DNA from 3 places in the Chengkuizengella sp. SCS-71B genome. Region 3 is predicted to be linked to each of the others. Evidence: predicted binding sites of a transcription regulator. Region 3 holds the regulator's gene; each other region holds the start of a gene.
The links. Region 3 encodes LexA, which represses DNA repair genes until DNA is damaged. Its sites were predicted from a motif close to CGAACATATGTTCG; they were not measured.
Positions count from the first base shown of each region.

Region 1: a site for LexA is predicted at 7,400-7,413, ahead of VQL36_RS19145 (YolD-like family protein). Genes of this name have one in related genera too.
Region 2: a site for LexA is predicted at 1,232-1,245, ahead of VQL36_RS13260 (YolD-like family protein). Genes of this name have one in related genera too.

Region 1 covers NZ_JAZHSH010000001.1:3,941,544-3,949,977, forward strand. The annotation lists gene VQL36_RS19085 (RtcB family protein) at 1-306, opposite strand, end outside; gene VQL36_RS19090 (hypothetical protein) at 839-1,339, opposite strand; gene VQL36_RS19095 (hypothetical protein) at 1,603-1,779, opposite strand; gene VQL36_RS19100 (helix-turn-helix domain-containing protein) at 2,337-3,608, opposite strand; gene VQL36_RS19105 (hypothetical protein) at 3,839-3,973, opposite strand; gene VQL36_RS19110 (helix-turn-helix transcriptional regulator) at 4,111-4,344, shown strand; partial or broken gene VQL36_RS21200 (stalk domain-containing protein) at 4,649-5,176, shown strand; gene VQL36_RS19125 (excalibur calcium-binding domain-containing protein) at 5,162-5,359, shown strand; gene VQL36_RS19130 (DNA-binding protein) at 6,121-6,360, shown strand; gene VQL36_RS19135 (helix-turn-helix transcriptional regulator) at 6,364-6,789, shown strand; gene VQL36_RS19140 (hypothetical protein) at 6,809-7,042, opposite strand; gene VQL36_RS19145 (YolD-like family protein) at 7,042-7,383, opposite strand; gene VQL36_RS19150 (hypothetical protein) at 7,948-8,088, shown strand; gene VQL36_RS19155 (hypothetical protein) at 8,163-8,351, opposite strand; gene VQL36_RS19160 (N-acetylmuramoyl-L-alanine amidase) at 8,353-8,434, opposite strand, start outside.
Region 2 covers NZ_JAZHSH010000001.1:2,713,321-2,721,754, reverse strand. The annotation lists gene VQL36_RS13270 (hypothetical protein) at 1-447, opposite strand, end outside; gene VQL36_RS13265 (hypothetical protein) at 620-1,105, opposite strand; gene VQL36_RS13260 (YolD-like family protein) at 1,263-1,604, shown strand; gene VQL36_RS13255 (hypothetical protein) at 1,699-2,169, shown strand; gene VQL36_RS13250 (hypothetical protein) at 2,270-2,482, shown strand; partial or broken gene VQL36_RS13245 (transposase) at 3,073-3,318, shown strand; gene VQL36_RS13240 (YjcZ family sporulation protein) at 3,545-3,733, opposite strand; gene VQL36_RS13235 (hypothetical protein) at 4,075-4,584, opposite strand; gene VQL36_RS13230 (hypothetical protein) at 5,457-5,687, shown strand; partial or broken gene VQL36_RS13225 (peptidase G2 autoproteolytic cleavage domain-containing protein) at 6,017-6,595, shown strand; gene VQL36_RS13220 (hypothetical protein) at 6,616-6,930, shown strand; gene VQL36_RS13215 (phospholipase D-like domain-containing protein) at 7,401-8,434, opposite strand, start outside.
Region 3 covers NZ_JAZHSH010000001.1:1,809,496-1,817,929, reverse strand. The annotation lists gene VQL36_RS08995 (aldo/keto reductase) at 1-133, opposite strand, end outside; gene VQL36_RS08990 (DUF896 domain-containing protein) at 321-491, opposite strand; gene pyrH (UMP kinase) at 782-1,513, shown strand; gene VQL36_RS08980 (GNAT family N-acetyltransferase) at 1,822-2,358, shown strand; gene VQL36_RS08975 (winged helix-turn-helix domain-containing protein) at 2,713-3,924, opposite strand; gene VQL36_RS08970 (LysM peptidoglycan-binding domain-containing protein) at 3,999-4,376, opposite strand; gene lexA (transcriptional repressor LexA) at 4,544-5,167, shown strand; gene VQL36_RS08960 (hypothetical protein) at 5,469-5,624, shown strand; gene VQL36_RS08955 (hypothetical protein) at 5,796-6,083, opposite strand; gene VQL36_RS08950 (hypothetical protein) at 6,636-6,839, shown strand; gene VQL36_RS08945 (hypothetical protein) at 7,035-7,499, opposite strand; gene VQL36_RS08940 (hypothetical protein) at 7,815-8,279, opposite strand.

The sequences.
Region 1 (8,434 bases), 2.1 Mb from region 3:
TCCAAAGGAAATTTGTCTTACAATTTCATCCATATAAAATTTGATATTGGACTTGATTTCTGAAGCCTGAATATTCGTTCTTACTGCTTTATTGCCACAAGCAATATCATAACCTACCCCAGAAGGAGATATTTGTCCGTCATATACAACAACTCCTCCTATTGGTTGGCAGTATCCCTTATGGTGATCAGCCATTAATAGTGTTTGTACAGCATTTCCTGTTTTTGAACAGGTAATCGCTTGATTAACGGCTCCTTCATCTGGTTTTCCCCAAATGCGAACTCCATCTATTTCTTGAAAAGACATAGTTTTGATTCACTCCTCGTATTTATTAACATTCTTACTTATTGGTATTAAGCTTTCTAATGAAATTCCAATTTTGATTCTTTTTTTTATTAAAAAAACTACTCAATCTAACACATCTCTTCCATTTACCTACTTAATATATTGCTTTTAAAGACAAATAAAAAAGACTACTTCAATCAGTAGCCTCATGCTCAATTATTTTATTCGTTTCTTCATTTTTTAAGAAACGTAAATTTCTTTCATACAAGGCAATATCAATTCCCCTGAGAAGAGTACTTCAATATTGCTTCATTGCACGGATAAGCTACGGATATTCAGTTGGTTGAAGGAATGTGTGCCAGGTTCCTTATTCGTATAAAGAAGCTGTTGCTCAACATTGCCTTCTTGTAGTAAACGATCATTTATCAGTGTTAGCAAGTTATATTGATTGGTCATTTTCCTTCACCTTCCTTTCTCCATAGTTTGAGTTATGTTTAAGAATTTAACATGGGATTAAAATCCTGTCAACATGTTTTATTTAATCTTTAAATGTTTATTTGGCTATTTCTCTCAATAATTCCTGTTCCCTTTCCAATGTGATACCAGCCTTGCTAATTTCAACAGCTCTTGATTGATTCCACGTATGAATGTCTCGAATTGTTTCTTTTAATGGACGAAAAGTAAGCCCTTTGTTTAATGCTTTATCAATATTAAAGGAATTTGCCCCTTTCCAAGGTTTTTCTTCTCCCTCTAACGGATGGTTCCTTGGAATCCATAATGGCATATCTGACCAAGGTTTTATATTTCTATCTAATAAAAACTTCTCGTTTCCCCATACAAATTCAGCATTGCTATTTATCACTTCTTTACACGTTTCAAGCAATTCTAACATGGTTAAGTTTCTATTTATACCTGTAACATTAAATGTCCCTGTTTCTTTTTTTTCAATCATGTCTAAATTCCATGCAGCTAAGTCTTTTGCATCGATGAATTGAATCGTTTGATAAGGATCTCCTGGAGCTAAAATTTCACCACCTTGGCGTACTCTATTCACCCAATAAGTTTTATAGTTCAGAAAAATGGCGTAAACCTTGATTTTACGCCATTTTTGTTGTAACGTGTTTTAACGATTTTTCATATGATTTCATACGCTGGCGTTACCCTTTTGTTACCTAAATCATCTTCCTTTCTAACATAATACTTAATGTTATTAACTAGTATTTATTGTTTATCTCGTAGTTGTGCGGTCAAAATGTGGGAATTGAAATAAAAAACCTTTAAGACTGAATGTGGTCTTAAAGGTAATTGAAAATAATTTTAACTGATCATACACCTGTAGATTGAAGAATTATTTAAAGATGAAAGCTCCCTTTGATTCTGAATTTTATTTAAGTAATGTTCACTGTATATACATAATATTGCATCCATAGCACTAGGGTCTTTGTCGAATAAAATAGCAATTTTTCCTATGTCAATAGCTTTTTCTTGTTTCATATAAAATCTCCTTTTTTTATTAAGTATTAGAATGTCTACATGTAAAATTTGATGTAAATTTTTAAAAAATGACTTATCAAACAAAATTGTTTATAATTAGAGTGTAAAATTGTTTGTTATTAGTCCCTGGTGATTGCTCGCAACAATTATCAGGGATGACCTATGTATCACCATCCTTTAGCTACCTTACCCTACTAAGGTATTTTCAAATTGATTATTTAAAAGCTTAAATATTGTTATTGATTTCATCCCCTCCTGAATTTCCAAAATAATATCTTTTATTACAAACATCACAATAATTTGGGTTTTTCTAGAAGTCTATTTACATTATAATACATGTTGGTATGAAATTTATCAGTTAAAATTTTGTACCAACTTTTCTATTTATATACAAAAAACCATTCTACTATCAATAGCAGAATGGTTTTTTATTACTTTTAATTTTGTTTCTACCAACCTGGATCAGTTCCATTAAATAATGCTATGATTTCAGGTGCGGTTATTAGCGCAAAAAGAGTAATGGTGGTTAAGACCTTTTTTGTTCTTTTCATGGTTAATCACCCTTTCCTAACTTTCTCATCATAATAAATTCCTAGTTTATTATGGATTGAAATAATTATATCATGTTTATTAGTCTGTATATTCATAATTTGTCGCAAACATTCACTTTCTTTAGTGGTAAGGTCAATTTTGGAGTATCTTGATGCTGCTTCTAAATAACAGTCTACCCCTTCTTCTACTCTTCCTGTTAGGAGAAAGTAATCCCCTTTTAGTTTATAATAGAGGGCTAATTCCGCTTTTTTAAATGGCGTAACATATGGAATGGATAAAAATTTATCTTCTAATTCAATAAGTTCTGTGATTTCCGATAAATCATGCGTTTGTAAGTATATTTTAATTAATTCATTTACTGCATGTAACAAGGCGTTATTTCCACAACTCGGTATATTCTTTTTTAAGAGTGAAATTGCCATTTGATAATTTCCATTAGCTGAATGTAACATTGCTTCTAATACATTTACATTGTCCTTCACTTCTGGAAGTGAGAACTCTTTGTATTGGTCCAAATATTTTCTTGCTTGTTCATAATTACTTAAATAGTAGTAACTATTGCATGTAGCCTGAATAGTGTTTGCCTGTATCCTAATATCAAAGATAGAAGCACCCATTGCTTTTTCACCCATCTCAACACTCTCTTTAAATAAACACAAGTTGTAGGCATGTACTGATAGTTTATAGTACATTACACCCTTCTCTTCACTTGTAAGGAACTCATCAAATTCTATTATATTTTTTCCTGAAGAATAAGTCGAGCGAAGTTTGGAAAAATCATCTCGTTCGATTAGATAAGCCTGTAATAAACACTTAGTGAAATATTCCATAATCCCATAAGCCCGAGAGTAATTAACAATTAATTGATAGAGTGTTAGTTTTATTGAAGATTCCTCTATGTTTTCTACCCTGCCATAAAGTTTCTTAACTAAATCTACAGTATCCTCTGTGGGAGATTGAAGGATCTTCTTAGAAACTTTTGTAATTATAGATAGATTCTTCCTTTCTAACAATTTATCAAGAATATTGAACAAAACTTCGACTCTCTCCTCGATCTCTACATACTTATTTATCATCTCTTCGTATGGGATATTTAATATACATCTGATTTTTTGAATAGTAACCAAAGTTGGACGTCTGATTTGTCCAGATTCTATTCGTGATAAATTCGCCTTATCAATGTTAGTTAATTTACTTAATTTTGTTAATGTCATAACTGACTGTTTCCGATGATATCGAATGAGTTCCCCTAATGATGAATAAGTTGTAGTAATCAATTATTTTCACCCTTTTTTGAGTTAATATTTTAATTGTAATATTTAAACAAATTGTGGTATTAGATAGGGTTATTATAACAAAAACTGGGTTTTTTTTGTGTTGGGAAACATGTTTTGAAAAACGCTTTTAATTTAATAAATCTTTCTTTTATTAATGCAACTCTTGGATAAATATAACATTTAAGATAAACATAGAAAGCCACTGTGTTTAATACCAGTGGCTTTTTTATTCAATCTACTTGCATCACTTTGCTTAATTTCTCTATCACAAAACTTTTTACCGCTTTTAATAGCCTTAAGTAACCCTCATTAATAATATAGATATAAAACCTAATATTAACCTCTATTATAAGTTCATTTTTCATTTTCAATCCCCCTCCTTGGTGTATTTGTTTTAATCTATGTAGAACTGTTTGTCCATTATTACGCATAAAATGCGTAACTTTGTACGTTTAGTTTTTAATTGGTATGTCCATGATATAACTAGAAAGGTAGTGATATTATGGGTATTTGGGGAAAAGGATTAGGACGAAATAGATCTAAATTAGGTAGTTGGATGGATGAAAATAAAATTTCACAAAAAGAACTAGGCGAAAAAACAGGCATTAACAAGTCAACAATATCCGATTTATGTCGTGAAGATGAAGATCGTCATCCAAATAGAAAAACTAAGGATAAAATAATGGAAGTTATTAATGAAGTTGATCCAAAGGCTTCAAAAAAGAAATTTTGGTGATATATTAGTGAATCGTAAACATCAACGGTACTTTTATGAATCATGAGTGGGGTTGGTTTAATTCCTAAATCAAAATAATATTCTTAGTTTGTAAAATATCAGGTACTTGAATATATTAGAATAGAACCTACATATCAACTAATGTATGTATGTTTATAGGCTAGCCACTGACTTAATAGTCGGTGGTTTTTGTTTGTAAAAAAAAGGGATATTCAAAAAAATAAAGAATTTATATATAAACAAATTCTAGGAGGTTGATTGTGTGTTTAAAAAAACATTAATCACATTACTTGTCACATCTATTATGTTTGTATCATTTGGAATTGGGTACGCCGCTAACAAACTCACAATAAAAGTAAATGGCACACAAGTCGATGTAAATTCAGAAGTTATAAATAACTCTACATATTTACCTTTAAGAGCACTAGGAGAAATTTTAGGGGCAGAGATTAAATACGATGGTTCTTCTAAAACGATTGATGTTAAAACGTCTGGTGACACTTTAGGTTCATCATATGATGAAATTCTAGTTTTTCCTGCTGATAGATATCCCGAAACAGCAGCACATATCGCATCTGCAATTACAAACGGTGAATCAGCAATATGCACCATAGATCGTAATAACTCTGATAATAACCGTGACGAGTCTCTTGCAGGAATTCCTACTAAAGATGGATATGATCGTGATGAGTGGCCGATGGCAATGTGTGCCGAAGGTGGTGCAGGTGCTAGTGTAGCTTATGTTGATCCCTCTGACAACAGAGGTGCTGGATCATGGGTAGGAAATGAATTAGAAAATTATCCAAATGGAACTAAGGTGTTATTTGTTATTATTGATGGAGATGGACTGGACAGTGTTCAGAGCGCTAACAATGAAGAGAAAACGAATGCTACTATCCTACCTTTTGCAAACTGTACTCAAGCTAAAGAAGCAGGAGCTGCTCCGGTGCTTATAGGTGATCCAGGATATAGCACTAAACTAGACAGAGATGGTGACGGGGTGGCTTGTGAGTGATGCTTTTTAAGCCGTCTTTTTATACCTCTTATTGTAAAATATTAGGTTTTTGATATAATAGAGTTACCTTTTCTTTGCATTAAGTAGATTAGTTTATGGGTTAATGGTCTCATTAGGGATGAGACCGAACCACTGACTTAGGTTGGTGGTTTTTTCTTTGTATTAGAAAGCAAAAAAACCATTAACATTAAGCTAATGGAGAAAACCAAGGTATAGTTATTATGTTTTTACCAACCGCCATCACCTACAAATAACAATTCTAATATTTTCCATCCTCCATCTATGTCATTTACAATATTTAATCTCATATAAAGTTATTCTTAAAACTTTTCACCAACCTGGATAAACCTTTTCTAATGAATTGGACATTATTTCTAATTATCTATTTACATTCGTTAATAGATATAGTATAATAAAGGTAAGAAAGGAGGGGGAAAGTGTTAGAAACAACAGAAAAGGTCTTACGGATTATTTTCTACATTGCGACTATTGCTTGGATAGTTAAACAATGGAAAAACTCCAATAAGACCAAATAACCAACTTGGGGTGAGGTGGCAACTCACCCCTTGTATAAAACCATTATATCACTTTTTCTAACACGTTATTCATGAAAAAAAGATTAGATGTATTTACGGTTATAATCATAGCAGCAATAATTTTCATTTCCCTGCAAGCATTAGGTGGTGCAATACCTAGAATTATCTCTATCGCAGTATTATCATTTGGTCTTTACTACATGATGAAAAACTGGAGGAAATAACATGTATCAATTTAAAGATAGGAAAGAAATAAAAGAGTTTATTGCTGCAGAAGTTTTAACATCGGCTGAGGTTATTGACGTGCTTGACATTAGTCGGGCACGTCTTAGCCAAATGATTAAAGACGGAAAGATCATACCTATCAAGAAAACTAAAAGGGATTCTTTATTTTTGAAAGTTGAAATTGAGGAAAAGAAAGTTGAAATGAGTGAATTAAGGAAAAAATACCGTCCTTATGAATAAGAGATGAAAAAATCAAAGGGTGAAAATGTTATGAAATTAACGGATAAGTTAGATGAGCTGATGAAACAGAAAGGGATTAGTCGAATGGGGCTGTCAAAAGAATCTGGAATCCCATACTCCACATTAGTTAACTTCTACGAAAAAGGCACAGACAACGTTAAACTTTCAACGTTAAAAAAACTTAGTGATTACTTTAAAGTGAGTTTAGATTTTCTTGTTTATGAAAATGTCGGAAAAGAAGATAAACTAAATGAAACACTAGAATTTTACAAAAAAAGCGTAGAAAGAAAAAATAGTTTGATAAGTAGAATAAATGAAAAAGATTCAGACACATTACAAATCAATGAAGAAATTGAATTGAGGATTTTGGAGGCTGAGAGAAGATTAATAAATGAGTTTATAGAAGATTTGATTCTCTTAAAAGACTAACCACCCTCAATAGGCGGTTTTATCTTTTAAAAGGAGATTCATAATCCCTAGTATATATAATCTTTATATTTTGAGTATTACCATCAGGACATTCTATATATCCACCTCTAACAAGTCCGTTTAATACTGAACGGACTGTTTTCTCATCTTTACCTGTTTTGATTTCTAGTTCAGGAATGGTTGGCATTCTGCGTTTTGAATGAGAAAAGTTATACAAGATTCGTAATACCTTTCGTTCAAGATCGGTAAGCATCACGAAACCCCCACTATATCATCAAACTTAATCCACTCATACTCACTCTCAAACTCTAGTTTAATTTGTTTTAATTGGGTATCAAATTTAGTTACTGTTCCAGTTTTAAATTCATTCTTACCAAATGAAGTAAACAATTCAATTGTTATTTCAGCCTCTTCCATCATGGATTGGGATAACTGCTCTGATATGATGTTTCTCTCTTCCTCTGCAAGTTTTGGTTTAGTTTTTCTGGTTAATTCGTGTTGAAATTCATTTATGCGTTCAACATGCTCAGGAAGCATCATTCTGCTTGATTCCCATAGCATATTAGAGCCTGGTGTTAATTTATTTTCTTTCATTTTTCTCACCTCTTATAGAACATTTGTTCTAATTATATAAGAGGTACAGGAGGATACGCAAGAGCACAATTTAATATTTCCAAAACAAACACCCAATCAAAACAATCATAAAAACATATGATGAATTAAGTGTAAAAAGCACTAGAACAATTCCAAAAAAAACAGAATACCACTTTCTATATGATGTAAACCTCACTATTTATATAGTGGGGTTTTAAACTATGAAAAATGTGCGCTTGTATCAGAGCATTAACCCAAGCAGTTTAGATTTTCCTTTCATAGTATATATTACATTATATATAGAAAGGAGGGATTCGGATGAGTGCTGCAATTGTATTGGTCCTTTTCATTCTTTTAGTTATTATTTTAGTTGCTTCTTGGAGCACGCTAAATACTCCAACAGGAATAGGGATCTAGAGTAATCTTATTTGACTTATAAAACGTTAAATATGAAGCATAAAGTAGTTACTAAAACTTGCTTTTTAGTAAGTCTATAGATTTGAGAAAATAAAGTTTTTTTCAACATAGTATATATTACATCAAATATAGAAAGGAGGGATTAACATGGGAGCTGCAATTGTATTGGTCCTTTTCATTCTTTTAGTTATTATTTTATTAGGTGCGGGGCGCCCACACAGTTATGGAAGTTCCGTAGGAAAATTCGGATTCGGTTTATCTCCAGATTTACCACAAGGAGTATTTTAATTTTGTATTAATTTCATATAAATTTTATTTGATACCCCCACCAGTTCACATTATGAGCCAGTGGGGAGATAAAACTATATTAACTTATTTTTATCACTCTTATAGACCGTCACACCAAACAATAGAAATGTTATTACATCAACTGCCATCTGGAATGTATCTTGCTCGATCCCATAACCGTAAAATTCTATCCCCTGATATATAAGAGCAGCTATCATAAATAAAATATGTGGTTGTTTAATTCTTTCTAAAAATGTATTCATATTAATTTTCCCCTTTCTTAATTAAACTAGCTCGTTTTTCAATGTTATCCCAACCTACTTGAGCATCCAAAAACTCTCCTGTT
Region 2 (8,434 bases), 900 kb from region 3:
TATAATTCTAGTGGTAAAACAACTAGAAACAGCTACTGTTTCTGCTCCTACAGGATTTCCAAGAATAATAATTCCTTCACCAACATCAACAATTCTTACTACTTCAGATTGACCGAACCCTATAAGTTCTATAATTACTATTTCTCCTATCATAGATTCTGCTAAATTTGTTATAGGATCTTCACAACAAGCACATTCTCCTTTATTTTTTTTAATTGGTTTTAAGTCTAAGGAGAATGTTTCACTTGGTAGAACAAAAGTTATATTACAAATTGGAAAATTTCCCTGATCAGTGAAAGCGATAAAGTTCTTTACTTCGTTTAAAAAAACAGAAATATTACTTCCTGATGAAGTGTCTAGACCAATTTCTTCCCCAACCAACTGCTCCATTACGCACTGCATCGGGCAAACGCAACAATCACACTTAGACTCATCAAAAACGCCCATGAAATCACGTCCTTTTTAGTTTTTATTAGTGTATTCATGGTGGTGTTTCTTTGACTGGATGTGTGTACTGTATAAGGGAATATCCGCTAATGCTAGTGGTTTATGGAGTGGTGCTAAGAATATAGTACAGAAGTGAGTTTAATCCCCATTGGCTTTAGGTAGTTGATGGGGATTATTGAGGAATAATTCTTGTTATTGCACAGGTTGAAATCAATATAGGTGAATCGCTAACTTTCCCCGATAAAATTCCTTTCCCAACGTTTACGATGGTAATACTCATATCAAGATCAAGTGGTTCACCGATAAATTCAACATCTACAGTTTCACCTGTTAAAGAGCTAGCCAAGCTGGTTATAGGTCTTTCACAACAATTACACTCTCCCTTATGTTTATTACTATTTGAGATAGGTTTTAATTTAGGAGAGAGTCTATCTATACTAGTACATATAACAGCTGTAACATTGCAAATAGGTAGTTGATCTAACTGACCGTTTCCATCTGAAGAAATAAATACAATAAAATCTTTCACCTCTTCAATGACACCAGATACAGCTGATTGTTTGCTTAACATAACTACATTCGCTCCAACCAACTGCTTCAAAACACACTGCATCGGACACACACAACAATCGCAAATACTCTCATCAAAAATACCCAAAATAAACACACCTTATGAATTAATTGTAATGAGATATTGTATTCATTATTGAGTGGTTTTGACTGGACGTGTAACTATTATCGAAAATTGTACTCTTGCGTATCCTCCTGTACCTCTTATATAATAAGAACAAATGTTCTGTAAGGGGTGAATAATAATGAAAGAAAACAAACTAACACCAGGCTCTAATATGCTATGGGAATCAAGCAGAATGATGCTTCCTGAACATAAAGAACGTATAAATGATTATCAACAAGAGCTAAATAGAAAGTCGAAACCTGAACTTGCTGAGGAAGAAGTTAATGTTATATCAGAGCAGTTATCAGATTCAATGTTAAGTAAATCAGAAATTACAGTTGAGTTGTTCAGAGCTATTGGTCAGAATGAGTTTAAAATTGGAACAGTAAATAAATTTGATACCCAATTAAGGCGGATTAAATTAGAGCGTGAAGATGATTATGAATGGATCAAGTTTAATGATATAGTGGGGGTTTCATAAAAACGAGAAAGAAAATTAAAAAATCAATTCTGTTTGCATTATATAAAACGTATATAAAAATTAAGTTAGAAAAAGATAAGAGGGTGATAATCAAATGCCTTTCAAAAATAATGTAGAGGTAAAACAATTTGTGTTCGTTACTCCTGAAAATAGCCCTGGGATGGGAGAAAAGATTGGAGACTCTGCTGATCCTACAATTGTGGCAAAAATTACTTTTGATTGTTTAAAACTAGGGGATAGTATTTGTTTAAACAGTATTTTTCACGTAACTAATAATACTACCCCCGCCTCTAATGTGATTATAGATCACAGTATAATAAAAAATAATGTTCCGATGCCAATTTATGCTGCGGAAACCGAAATTGGTCGTACTACAGGCACTAATATCGGGCAAATATTTTCACAACAATACGTAGATGTGATTAATAATCTGGAAAGGAATGTAACATATCAAGTGGTTGTGAGTGTACAACCAATAATGGGATCGACTCCAGATGTTTCTTTATTGGGTCCGATTACGTTTACGGGTACTCAATTGTCAGAAAGGAAGAATGGTATAAGGTGATTTTTATGGTTTAAAAAAATATACGGACTTGTTAAAGGTGGATATATTGATTGTCCTGATGGAGATACACAAAATATAAAGATTATATATACTAGGGATTATGATTCATATCCTTACAAATAAAGTGGATGAAGGAATAAATTATTATTTAGATGCGGCGAAACGATATGCTAAGGTTGACCTCATCACCAAAGAAAGTGAATGCTTACGACAAATTATGAATATACATAATATTAACAAAGAGGCGATAGATACTTTAACTGTTAATAAACTAGAAATTTATTATGATGACAAAGTTAAGAAAGGTGATTAAATATGAAAAGAGCAAAAATAGCAACATTCAAGGTCTTAACTGTGATTACATTATTTGCATTAGTAAATGCACCGAAAATCATAGCCTTATTAGAGACTGGCGGTGACCCAGGTTGGTAGAAACATTAACGATAAGTCATGAACTATAAAACCACTCTACTAAGATAGTGGGATGGTTTTTTTGGTGGAAACATAAGGTTATTTTGTAAGAAATTTTATTTTTAATGATATTAAACAACTTATATTATAATGTAAATAGGAAAGTCGCCTTGCTGGAACAATGCGATCCTCTAAATATGTTAGAAATCCGGTCTTAATTCCCTCGATTAAATTGTTGTTGGAGCAATAGTTTAAAGGCAGACAAAAGAATGTATCAGTTGAAATACCTGAGGGTCGAATTAATGAGTGCGAATACTACGTATATGCTACTTGAAGGATGTGACAAAAAGAACTATACCGAGCTGAAAGACAAGTTATATCCGTTTACAGCGGAGGACCTAAGTAATTTAAAAAGATATCACAGTTTGAACTACGTTAAGAGTAAAGGTAGGTATGCGCGTTTTATTACGAAGATGCCTCCGCCTTTGAGAGAAGAGTAAAAGTTATGGTGTTAGCATTAAGTCCAATGAACATATTGAGCAGGAAAAATTTCAAGAGAGCGAGTATTTCAAAGAAAAATCGAAAGAACGATATAAAATAGAAGCCAAAAACAGCGAATTAAAACTTAGACACGGGTATGATGTTGCAACATCTTCGGGTCTTATTGGCATGGAATTACAAGGAGCAATGGCGATATTTGCAGTGAATTTAAAAAGGATATTGAAACTAACCGACTAAAAACAAGGGATAGAATGTTAGCACAATAGATGAAAAGACACCTTTAAATTCAGTTTCTAAATTTAAAGGTGTCTTTTTCGATTAGACTATTTGTTTTCCTAGTAAAAGTGTAAGTTTTTCAGTGCCCCCCTTAGGTAGCTGGTGGGGGTTATCAAATATTTATATGAATTTAATACAAAATTAAAATACTCAAAAAATAACTTTTTGTCACAGTTGATAGACTATACTAGCCTATAAATGGGGTCACTCCTTGAACTATATCTGGAGATCTAGCGAATCCGAATTTTCCTACGCAACTTCCATAACTGTGTGGGCGCCCTGCACCACCCATACACCAAGAAGCTAATAAAATAATAACTAAAAGTATGAATAGTACTAGAATTAATGCAGCTCCAGAACCAACGTGTCCACTCATGTTAATCCCTCCTTTCACTATAATGTAATATATACTATGAAAATAAAATCTACTTTGATTGGATTAATGCTCTGATACAAGTACACATTTTTCATAGATTAAAACCCCACTACCATAAATAGTGAGGTTTTCCGTAGAGTAAATTTACTACAGGATATGCATTAGTTTTAGTCTTATTTATTCTGTTATTCCATCATATGTTTTTATGATTGTTTTGATTGGGCGTTTGTATTGGAAATATTAAATTGTGCTGTTATCAGGTGTGAAGAATACAGTAGAGAAGTGAGTATTGTCCCTCAATGCTCTATATATAAATGGACGATGGGTGATATTTTATGTTCTCAAGAAGTTATTACTCTAGTTATTTTACATGTAGATACAGCAGATCGTACAGGGACTAACTCTCCAGTCATTGGATTTACAAGTGTTGTATCAAATAGGACAATACCTTCCCCTACTGCAAATATTACACCTGGTAACGGTGCTATAAATACAGATGGATCAACCAAGGCTTCAATACTCACCGTTTGTCCTATCAACTTCTTAAGTAAGTTTGTAGTAGGATCTTCACAACAGCTACATTCCCCTTTTTTGTCCTTGTGTAGTGGTTTTAAATTAATAGGTGGGAAATTTTCAGAAGCAACTGCTACAGCATTAACCTCACAAATGGCGTACATTCCTTCTGTTGTAAATGCAATGAAATCCTCTACCTTTACTAATAATGGAGCTGATCCAACAGTAGATGAACTAACTAGTGTAGCAAACCCAACATCTAACCCCTCCAACTGTTTCAAGACACATTGCATAGGGCAAACACAACAGTCACAGATTGTTCTATCAAAAGCTCCCATGATTTCACCTCCGTTCATTTTTTATCTAATGTATGTTATGAGTTTTATGAGAGGTTTGACTGGACGTGTGTACCTGGTGTTAAAATTGTACTCTTGCGTATCATCCTGTACCTTTTATATAACCAGAACAATGTTCTAATTTTATAACTAGAAGTGGATTGAGAAAATCCCTTAATATCAAGGTTTAATCGGTCTTGTCCTATCTTGACAGGGTGGAGGTCGCAGGTTCGAACCCTGCTCAGGTCACCAATATCAAATGCTGAAATCCTTTGTATATCAAGGGGTTTTTCTTTTTGCTGAAAATTAAATCCCATATTTTTTATTAAAATTAAATTTGACAACCAAGTGACAACCTTTAGTAAGCTAAAGTAAAATATTTTGTTAATTAACAAATACAGAGATGAACGTCTTGTACGGGTGCTTATATTCTTGATCCGAAAGTGTTTGGTAAATCATACACGTATTTATATGATGCCATTTGATGCCGCATCCTGATAAACCAGAAGTCATTGCGCTGAAACTTATTTTTTATAACCGAGCATCAATCACAGAAAATTTTGATTTAAAAATAACTTGGCACGCTTTATAAAAAAAAGCCTTTTTAATAGATAAGGATGATCTTTACTTAGGATAAAGCCCATTTTCAAACAATTAAGTCACTTGTCTATACCAAATGAAGGGTTTGAACATAGAATATATTGGCAGCGACTATTACTACTCATAAAATCTCTCTACGGTGTAAACCTCACTGTTAATATAGTGGGGTTTTAATCTATGAAAAATGTGTACTTGCACTAGGATACCCGTCCAATCAAAATAGATTCTCCAAACATAGTATATAGTACATCATATTGAAGGGAGTGATGATACTTATGGCATCTAAAAAAGGATTTAGTAGAATAGCTACCATTGTTCTAGTACTTTTTATTCTTCTTGTTATCATTATGGTCGCTGCTAGAGGAAGTTCGAGATATAGCTCAGGAGGGACCATTGATTTCACAAATCCAGAGGAACTATTAGCATTAATTGAACGGTTAAATTTAATTAATGAGGAATTGGCTTTGATTTCAAGGATTTCACAAGCCCAACGGGCTTTAGTCTAGCAATTGATGAATATATTGGCACCTGCTAATTTACTCAAAAAACCCTCTACAGAAACCTCAATATTTATATAGTGGGGTTTTAAACTATGAAAAATATGTACTTGCCCTTGGACACACGTCCAGACAAAATAGATTTTCCTTTCATATTCTTTTCCAATGAGCTGTTGCAATTCATTTGTAGCTCGATTTTCGCAACAACTACATTTCCCTTTAATATCTTTTTCAAAACAGGTAAAGACGATAAGATAGGAAAGGATTAAGACCCGAAATTTAAGCAACTATCGTTGAGCAATCGCTTGAACTCCTGGCATTTAGTGAATGGAACATTGATGGCTCTAATAAACGGAAACACAGGAGATGCCTGTTTTGCAGGTAAAATTACTTCAGGTAGAGGATGTGATTTCGCTGAGTTATTTGAGACGTTGGATGGCAAACCAATCGATAACGGATATTTTGTAACAACAGAAGGTGATAAAATAAGGAAAGCTACAGATAAAGATAATTATATCTTAGGTGTAACCAGTGCGGTCCCGGCTGTCTTAGCAGGATCGGGTTATGAATGGAATAAGCGATATATGACAGATGAGTGGGGTCAGGTGTTATACTAAGAGATCACCATTCCAGTGGAAAAAGATGAAAATGGTAACATCATTTCACCTGAGCGAAATGAAAAAAGACAAAAGCTAAATCCAGAATATGATCCAGATAAACAATATATCCCAAGATCAGAAAGACCAGAATGGAAGGCTGTAGGATTAGTTGGTCAATTATTAGTGAGAGACGACGGTACATGTGAAGTGAATGGGTTTTGCACTTCTAATGCTGACGGAATTGCTACAAGAGCTCATAGTGGCTATCGAGTATTAAAACGAACAGGTGAAGATCAAATTTTAATTATTGTAAAATAACATCAAAGGAGAGCTGTTTATTGGAAAGCAGAGAAAAATTAAGGGAAGAGTTGTTAGAAAGAGCAAAGGATAAAACCAGAGATCATAAAACAATGGAAAATAGAAGAGAACGATTAAGAGAAGAGTTATCAGAAGTCATGGCTCGAGAAAAGGATAGAAAGAAAGAAATCATTGAAGAACTAAAAAGTTCTATAGATAAAAATGAAGAAAGAATGAAAGATTCAAAAGGGAGTAAAGAACGTATAGAAAAGAGACGTAAGCGAATAGATCAGCTCATTCAAAGAGTGGAAGAGCGAAGTGAACAATCACTAAAAAGATTACAAGTTAGACTTTGATTTAAATATAAATTGTATAGTTTTAAAAAAAGAGATTGGAATCGAAAAGACTCCATTCTCTTTTTTATTTAAGCTGTCACATATCACAAAACAAATCGTTGGATAAAGGAAAAATACGATTGGGCGATTATTGACGAAGAAGCAAGCGGAACCCTATTAGTCTTCGATTATATCAAAGGGATTCCTGATAGATTTCGAGATTTTGCTATTCGTGTTGACGACTATGACCGTTGGGTTCAAATATTTATATGAAATTAATACAAAATTAATAAATAACTTTTTGTCACAGTTGGTAGACTATGCTAATCAAGGAAAACCCTCAAAAGGATTACCCCCAATGTTAGGGTCTCTTTCACTCCCCTTCCAGGGTGCTTTTCACCTTTCCACCACGGTACCGGTCATTTAGTCTTGGGAGAGCATCCCTGCTGGATTCGGAATTTGCCATATTCATAAGGACGGTATTATTTTTTTTAATTTATATTCCCGCCGGCACTCTGGTATCGAGCATTAAATTCTTGTAAGAATTGATTTGTGATCTTGTCACTATGAATAATTAACATGTTTTCATCATTCACATTATTACCATTGTTACTCCAATTAGTAGAACCAACGATAACTGTAGGATCACTTGTGGTATCTGCATCAATCAACATGGTCTTACTATGGAGTTTTCTTGATTCATTATCTTTAAATACTGGTGCGGGATTTGCCCAACGAATATTTGGATTTCCGGCACTTGACTGTGATGCAGTTCTTCCTGTCATATCAACACTTGCCGACCACCACTGATTCCAATAACTAGAGTCAAAGACACCTTTTATATCAAATCCAGTTAATGTGCCTTGTAAATCTGAATATGAACCTTCCCATTTATACTTCAGTTCATCTAGCATGGACTGGTCACTCCATGCGAATATCGTAAAATAGGAATTATATTGGGCTTCATTCTTAATGATATCTTTAACACGCCCTAATGCATTGTCACCAGTGGAAAAATACACTTCTACTGTTGTCCCATTAATATTTATACTATGAATAGTGTTATCCGTTTTTCGTGTATTAAAGTTAGAGTTTCCAGGATCAGGAGTTAGGGTAGTACTTCCCCACATTTCATTAAATTCAACTTCATAAATTGATGCAAGTTCTGTACTGTTTACTTCAACTACATGTTGTTGGTTTCCATCTAAGATCCCACTTGCCATATTCTCTAAAGAACCATAAAGTCCTGTTACTGTAAAGTTCCAACTTCCTGTGAATACCCACTGATCATCAATAATAGCAAACTTATTATGCATTTGAGTATTTGGTGAATAGTAAGAGTTAGTTCCTTTTTGTTCAGCCTCTACAAACATATATCCTGTTTGATCTGCACTTCCGACTTGTACCGTTACTTCAGGAAAATCACTATAATCAGAAGGCAATCCATATTCTATTCTTTTTGTCACATCTTCAACAACAAACATTGGGGAGTCTGAGAACACATAAATATCATCAGATGTACCAA
Region 3 (8,434 bases):
TCCCCCCTCTATCTAAAAAACGGTGTATCATATCAATCGAATCTTTTTCACTCGTTGTATTCCCGAAAGTCATTGTACCTAAACATAATTTGGAAACAGCTAAACCACTTTTCCCGAGTATACGATGTTCCATACTTGTCCTCCTCTGTATAACAATGAATATTTATTCATTTTTTTAACTATTTTATCGCAAACCTGGTGATATGAAAAGAACAAGATCTACAGTCGATCTTGTTCTAACATATAAAAAATTTATGTTACAGAGAATGAGTTACTCTGTTGTAAGTTATATAGTATAGAAATTGAATATTTTTTTTAGTTTATTCATCAACAATTTCTATATTATCTAATTGTGCTCTAAAGTTTTTCCTAAAGGATTTTAAATATTCCTGACGTAACTTTTTCTGTTCTTCAACCTCTTGTGCATTCAAGCCAACTGTTTTCTTCTTTCTAGCTAACTCATTAATTCTGTTGATTTGATCGTTGTTCATAACGTTTAATCCTCCTTATCTACCCCATTACTTTGACATTTCAAAAAAAAATTGTCAAGTAACTTTATTGATCAATGATTATAACAGAAAAAAAGCTTGACCATTCCTTACTATTTATATAAACTAACAAACAGAATATTTTGAATGCAGATGATAGGTGGGGCTGAATATGAGGTTATTTTTATTTAAGAATAAAACAATAATTATCGCTTTTTCTTCTCCATCTTATAAAAAAAGAACTAAAGATTGTTAACGATCTTTAGTTCTTTTTTTATATTATTGAAGGAGTGATGAATTTGTATAAACGAGTATTAGTAAAATTAAGCGGTGGAGCACTTGCAGATCAGAATGGAAATAATTTTGGACCAGATCGTTTAGAACATATAGTTAATGAAATACTAGCTATTTCAGAAAATGGAATTGAAGTATGTATCGTTGTTGGTGGTGGGAACATATTCAGAGGAAATTTGGCTTCTGCATGGGGAATAGATAAAGTAGAAGCAGACAATATTGGTACGCTAGGAACAATAATCAATAGTTTAATGTTAAGAGGTGTATTAAAGAGCAAAACTAAAAAAGAAGTCCGTGTTATGACCTCTATTCCAATTACAGCTGTAGCAGAGCCTTTTATTCGTTTAAAAGCGATTCAACATCTCAAAAAAGGGTATATAGTTATTTTTGGAGGAGGAAATGGACAACCTTTTGTCACTACTGATTATCCAAGTGTGCAACGTGCAGTTGAAACGAATTGTGATGCCATATTAGTTGCTAAGCAAGGCGTAGATGGGGTTTTTACTTGCGACCCGAATCTTAACAAAGAGGCACGAATGTACAGAAACTTAAACTACAACGATATAATTACAAATAATATAAAAGTTATGGATCAATCTGCTTTATTATTAGCAAGAGATCATAAGCTCCCAGTTCATGTATTTAATTTTGATAAACATGAAGCAATGAAAAAAATATGTGAAGGACAGCATATAGGAACTTCAATCAATGAAGACGTTACTAAATTTTAATATATAATGAACATATGTGAATTCATCATAAAAATCCAATTTCTAGGGATTCATTCACCCAGATGTTGGACTTGATCAATTCAATTGTTTCTAATAAGGTGTATCGTTTAATATACTCAAATATAAGATGTTGCAGCATAGTTGAAAATTGTTAATAAGTTAATGTTGTTTAATCGAAAGTGAGAGTGTTAAAATGGCTTTTAAAGAAGAAGAAAAAGAAGTTCTGAGTATACAGACAACAATACCCTAAAACTATAAAATTTAATAAAAAATCAGATTTCTACTTTAAGTATTGGAGGAATGCTAACATGAATACTCATTTCATCAAATTAACTGAACCTAATAAAAACCTTGTAGATGTGTTTAATCGCTGGGCAAACGATCCTACTTTAATCCCGTTGACTCGTCCTAACCAAATCAAGTCAGAATTAGAATATCAGCAAACAATTACTAAAGAAAACTTATTTCAACGATTAGAACATGAACAGATCTACCTAATATATCTGGATGATCAGTTAATCGGCGAAATGAACTACATGGTCGATCCGAGACATCTGTACAAAAAAGAGCCAGGAACTGCCTGGATAGGGATTACGATTGGTGAGCCCGAAGGCCGTGGTAAAGGAATTGGATATGTGGCGATAAAATATTTAGAGGATCAAATTATGAAAAAAGGTCTTAAACGTATTGAATTAGGAGTATTTGAATTTAATGAACAGGCACTGAAACTGTATCAGAAACTGGATTACAAGGAAATTGGGCATGTTAATAATTTCACCTATTGGCAAGGTAAAATGTGGAATGATATCCGCATGGAGAAGTATTTAAGAGTCAACCCAAACTAAATTCACCAGAATTCTTTAGAGCACTTTTTCCAAACTAAAACTAAAGTAATTTGGTATTCAGCAAAATGTCAAGCAGAAAAATCTGGCTGAACTAATATTACGATATGGCGCAATTGCTGAACATACAGGCAAAAAATGATCAAACTTTATAAAAATTGTTCTGGAATAATATATTATGAATCTGTTTTAATCTTTTTAAAAACAGATTCTTTTAAATACGTAAAACCAACGCTATTTGACATATTTTTGATCAAATTTAAGAATAACCTACACCTATACAGCGTCCCTAAGTGTGGGCGGTGTAAAAAATAATCTTTTAATCATCATAGACACTTGAATATTCTATAAGTATAATTATTTTTCATCAACTAACCATCCTAAATTTTTTTCTTCAATTAAATTAGAATCTGCAAGTATTTGTTCTACACCCAAATAACGTATAAATCTCTCAAAACACGTCTTTAAATCAGACTTTAATTGTTCTGAAACCTTAAACCCAGATTCCCACCACCAATTTTTAATCATTAAAACTTTATTCTTTTTATCTTTAACTGGTTCAAACCTTGCTATAAAGCGATCATTATGTAAAATTGGCAGAACATAATAACCATATCTTCGTTCCTCTATAGGTTTATAGACTTCCCAAATATATTCGAAATCAAAAAGTTCCTTAATTAACTTTCGATCCCATATCAGATTATCTAGTGGCGCGATAATTGAAGCATGATTTTGACCATCATGTTTTGTTAAAAAGCTTTCGTCTGATTTTTTCATGTAAAATTTATTGGATATTCCCTGTATTGTTACTTCAATTAATTTCCCAGCTTCAATTAATCGTTGTATGGACTTTTTACGATCAGAGCTCTTAATTTCTCTAATCCCTAACCATGCATCCCCTGATCTATCCCACAACAGACCAATCGCTCCTATACGTCTTAGTACATACCAGTCTACATATTGCTCAAACGTTTTATTCGGGTCTTTCTTTATTAACAGTTTTTTCGGCAGATTTCGATCTGTAACATCGTATATTTTACGTGTTCTATCCTTATCATAAATAATTAAATCTCCTGCAAAATATAAACTTTCTAAGGCAGCTCTTGATAATCGAGTAGGTGCCCACGACCAATCAACAATTTGATTATATGATAAATCTTTCGAAGATAATGGTCCCTTTTCTTTAACTAGGCTTAACACATCCTGACTAATTGCTTGCACTTCATTTATCCTCTTTAATTGTTCTCTCTTCTTAGCTCTGAATCTTGAAAAATAAGGCCAGTCCTCCGTAAGATAAATGGACATGTTTTTATCCCATCCATCTAATAATACCCTTTCCTTGTATAACAACTCATGAAGCATACTAGTACTATAATTACGAATTCTTGATTGCAACACTAATTCTTGGTTAAAACCCACCACATTCAGTGGATCAAATTGTATGCAACCGACTCGTTGAATTAAATCGATGATTCCTTGTTTGCCCAGAAATTGATTTGAAGGTCTCAACCCTTGATATGAAATCAGAAAATGGCGTGCTTTTGCTTTTGATAATGATATTTTGTCCACAGTGAACTCCTTTTTAGATCATAATCTACTATACTAGCTATTATTGACACAATACTTCATGTCAAGTACGCCATCTATAATTCTCCAGTAGGAATCAATAAAGCTTGTCCTATAATAATATTACTATTTTCTAGATGATTTTTATTTTTAATTTTAGAAATAAAATATCGGATGTCCATCTCTCTAGGTACATAACACTTAGCAATACTCCATAGTGTATCTCCAGGTTTTACATAAATTTGTATGAATTGTTCTTCTTGCTGTTGAACCGTTTCCGTATTCTCGGATGCAAAAACATTCAAGATGGCTCCAAACATCAAACCAATTGTTACAATAACAGTTGTTATTAAAATAAAAAATACTTTTTTTCTTAATATAATTGATTTATTTTGAGCTCTTAACTGCACTGCTTTTTTTGTATCTATGGCATTACTCGTATAAATTAAATGCACATTAACTACCTCCCAAACATTTGTTCTAAACAAAGATTATCACGAACATTTGTTTGTGTCAATACTTTTTTCGAACTTATGTTTGTGCGAAATAACGTTCTGTGTTATAATACCAGCATAATACATAGATCGTTTAGTAAGGTGAAATAAATGGGGAGGGAATTAGATTGAACAAGTTATCTACCAGGCAACAATCCATATTGGAATTTATTAAAGAAGAGGTGCAAAAAAAAGGCTACCCTCCATCCGTTCGTGAAATAGGAGAAGCAGTAGGTTTAGCATCAAGTTCCACAGTACATGGCCATCTGGAAAGATTAGAAAAAAAGGGGTTTATTCGTAGAGACCCTACAAAACCACGTGCAATCGAAATATTAGATGAGGAAAGTCCTACTCCTACTATCGCTACCTCATCCATAGCACAAGTACCTTTAATAGGAAAAGTTACAGCTGGTCTTCCAATTCTTGCTACAGAAAATATAGAGGAGTACTTTCCACTTCCAAATCATTATGTTGGGGACTACAATGTTTTCATGCTTCAGATTGTTGGAGAAAGCATGATTGAGGCTGGAATTCACGATGGAGATTACGTCATCGTAAGACAACAGCAATCCGCAAATAATGGTGAAATTGTAGTAGCCATGACTGAAGATAATGAAGCAACTGTCAAGAGATTTTTTAAAGAATCAAATCACTTTAGACTACAGCCTGAAAATTCAACCATGAAGCCGATTATACTCAATGAAGTCAGTATATTAGGTAAAGTAGTGGGGTTGTTTAGAGACATTAGTTAATAAGAAACTGACCTACTTGTAATCTAAAATTTTTCAGAACGCACAAAAATAATGAAACTTCTTCCAATAACGGAGGAAGTTTTTTTATCGCTTTGAATAGATCATCATTTTTAAATCAAAATTTAATAAAGGCGTTCACACATTTTAACTAATATTGGTAAAAAAGTATAATCAAATTTAATTTTGCTTCATACATTATTAAAGTGCAAAAATTTTACATTTTATTTACAGAAAAAAAATATTTTTGCGCTATGGTTTAATTATCAAATAGAAAAATAATAAAACATGTAGGAGTGAGACAATGGATTTATTTGGGTATGGGGATTATAAATTTTCTAACATTAAAGAGAAAACTAGACATCGTTTATACGAAGAATTTGAAAAGTTAGAAAGTAAGAAATCATTATCTCCAAAAGAAACAGATTTATTTAATAGCAATTATAAGAAATATCGTTAATTTTAGCAGTCACCGAATTTAACCTATTAATAAGACCATCATATCCCATCAGGAGAAAACCTTGGCAAATGCTGAGGTTTTCTTCTTTTCATTACAAAAAAACACTGGAGTCGGTGCAGAACAACTTATCTCATTCCTACTTTTTTGTACTCTGAGTATACGTTAAAATATTCAATAAATAATTGTTATATCCACAACTTGCCACGAAGCTAAATTTTGAATTCTTATAAAAAAATCTCCATCAAATCTTCGCCTATAATTAAAATCAAAATATTTTTCTCCAGTAGTAAGTATTTCTTGAACTTTTTCACTGCCGTCCCATAATTGTAAACGAACAAATGGTTTAGATGTAATATAAACTCTATTAATTGAATCAATAAGAGGAACATCGTAATACGCACGTTGGTTTAAACTGGGACTATAAGAAACTCCTTCTGCCATTACTAACTTTTTTAACATGCCATAAATCCTCCTAAAAAAATGTAATATTAATTTACTTGTTATCATAGTAATATATTTTTTAAATTTCATAATTTTTCAATATAACCAATTTAACCCCAATAATCACATTAAAAGATAGTTATACTCGTATTTCTAAGTGTAAATATACAAATATGTATATTTACTTTTTTTAGTCCCACTACAAAACTAATTTAATGACTTGTTATGGAACATAGAATATATAGACTGCCAAAGCTGTGGGAGTCTTAACTTGCTGCATCTGTTGGAAGCAGTTTGTTTTGTAGCAGCTGGTGGGTGTTGATGTAGGTATTATAACCATTATCAACACTCAATGATTATAAAATCCGCATTTGTCTGTGTCAACATGTTATATGATTTTATATGATGAAATAAGTAATAAATGATGATGTAAGTAATACTTCAACAATCGCATACATTATGACGTACTTTATTCACAAAGGACAATATTATTATTTACTAAATCACACGCTTATTTTCATCATCCATTAGTTTATATGTAATTAAAAAATTATAATAAGGAGGAAAAATATGAGTGAACGTAAGATTGATAGAATCGCTTATATACAAGCTTTAGGAGATGATGTAAAGATTGTAACAGGAGACAAGTTTATATGTGTTCCCAAAAATACTATAATGGCACATCCCTTCAATACAAACTGGCATGTTGAAGGAGATGCAGTATTGTATACTGTTCACGGTCCTATCCATCTAAGAGGAGAAGTAGATAACTAGTAACCTTAAAATACTCCCCTTCAAGAAAAACAGAATTTTTTTTAAACCTGTCTACCTTTAGGGGAGCATAAAATCTAATTTAATACCAGGTGCAAAACATCTCTGAATATTTCAATATAGGGGTAGAACAACATCTCCATCAAGCTCAGGAAAAGAAATTCCCTAGAATGAAAAAATGTAAATTTTGTTAAAGAATTAAAGAGAAGTAAATCGTTGTCTAGTTACTTTTCCCCAGTAAGAATCTACATAAACATCTTCATCAAATTCCCAAGAAGAAAATTCTCCAATTACCTTCCTCCAAAATGTAGTTGCATATTCTGCACCCTCTATTTGTTTAACTTGCCATTTACCCTTAAAAATAGAAAATAAATGATGTGCAAACTTTCTTCCAAGGTCTTTTTTTCGACAAGAAGGAATCACATAAAATTCGCACACTTCAAAAAAATCTTCTATTGATTTTCTAACTGCGGCTAAGCCAATTGGGATCTCTTTTTCATAAAGTAAAAATCCTTCTATATTATCTCCTAAAGTTGTATCCAGTTTAAACACTCCATCAGAATCAGGTAACTTTTCAGTAAGAGCAGAGAATTCACCTTCATAACTTTGACATAAATTAAGATATATATGCTTATTACTAGAATCTACTGAAACAATATTCATATTAAAATCATCTCCTAGTTGAATCAACTAATTCCTTGCTTCTTTACTTATATAATTTTGCTTAACTTCGCTTTTCTATTTTAAAAGAATAATGGTTTTCTGGTTTATTTTCATATTTAGATCCATACTTAAGACTAATAAAAAAAGAAAATCAGTATGTTAAGTCATTATTTCGATTCTTATTTAGAGTACTCCAGCGAGTTCAAAAGTGCAATGATTACCAATAAGATAAATAGTATGGCAACAACAAAAAAAGCGCCATATTAGCACCCTTCTTGTTAAAGTTTAAATAAAATTTTATTTTTCAACTGTAATCTATAATGTAAATACAGAAGCTTTTAGACTTCTAGAGCCTACAAAGATAGCAATACTTGCTCCACCAATCACATTTGTACAAGCTAGCTCATACGTGTTGGTTCCAAAACTTGGGTTATTATCCACTATAGGAAATCTTGGGAGATTTGTATTTTTTAAAAGATCATCCGGTTCTGCATAATCGATTTCGTCATTGATCGTTGCAATCACATCTCCATTGCGTAGGAGATCATATGTTACTTCAAAAGTTGAAAGCGTATTGAACCCAAAATCATCTACAGCAATTTGAATCATAGAATCCAATAATATTTGTGTTTTCTGTGGTTGTTTAACACATACATCGACGGTAAGAACAACTAAAGAGGTACCATCATCAGGAAGTCGTATCACCTCTGGATGGATAAAACCATATGGATCTAATTCAAACTCCTGAACAACGACAAAGGGATCATTATTTAACCCCATCAGAATCCCTCCCTGTTTATTTTCCCTCAGCCTATTTTATGTAACATCTCATGCATTTGCTTGGATTAATATCCCTAGACATAAGTACAAAAATACAAGAAACATTAACTGCTCCTTGACTCGAGATTTTTTTGACATTTCCTTTTATTCGAATC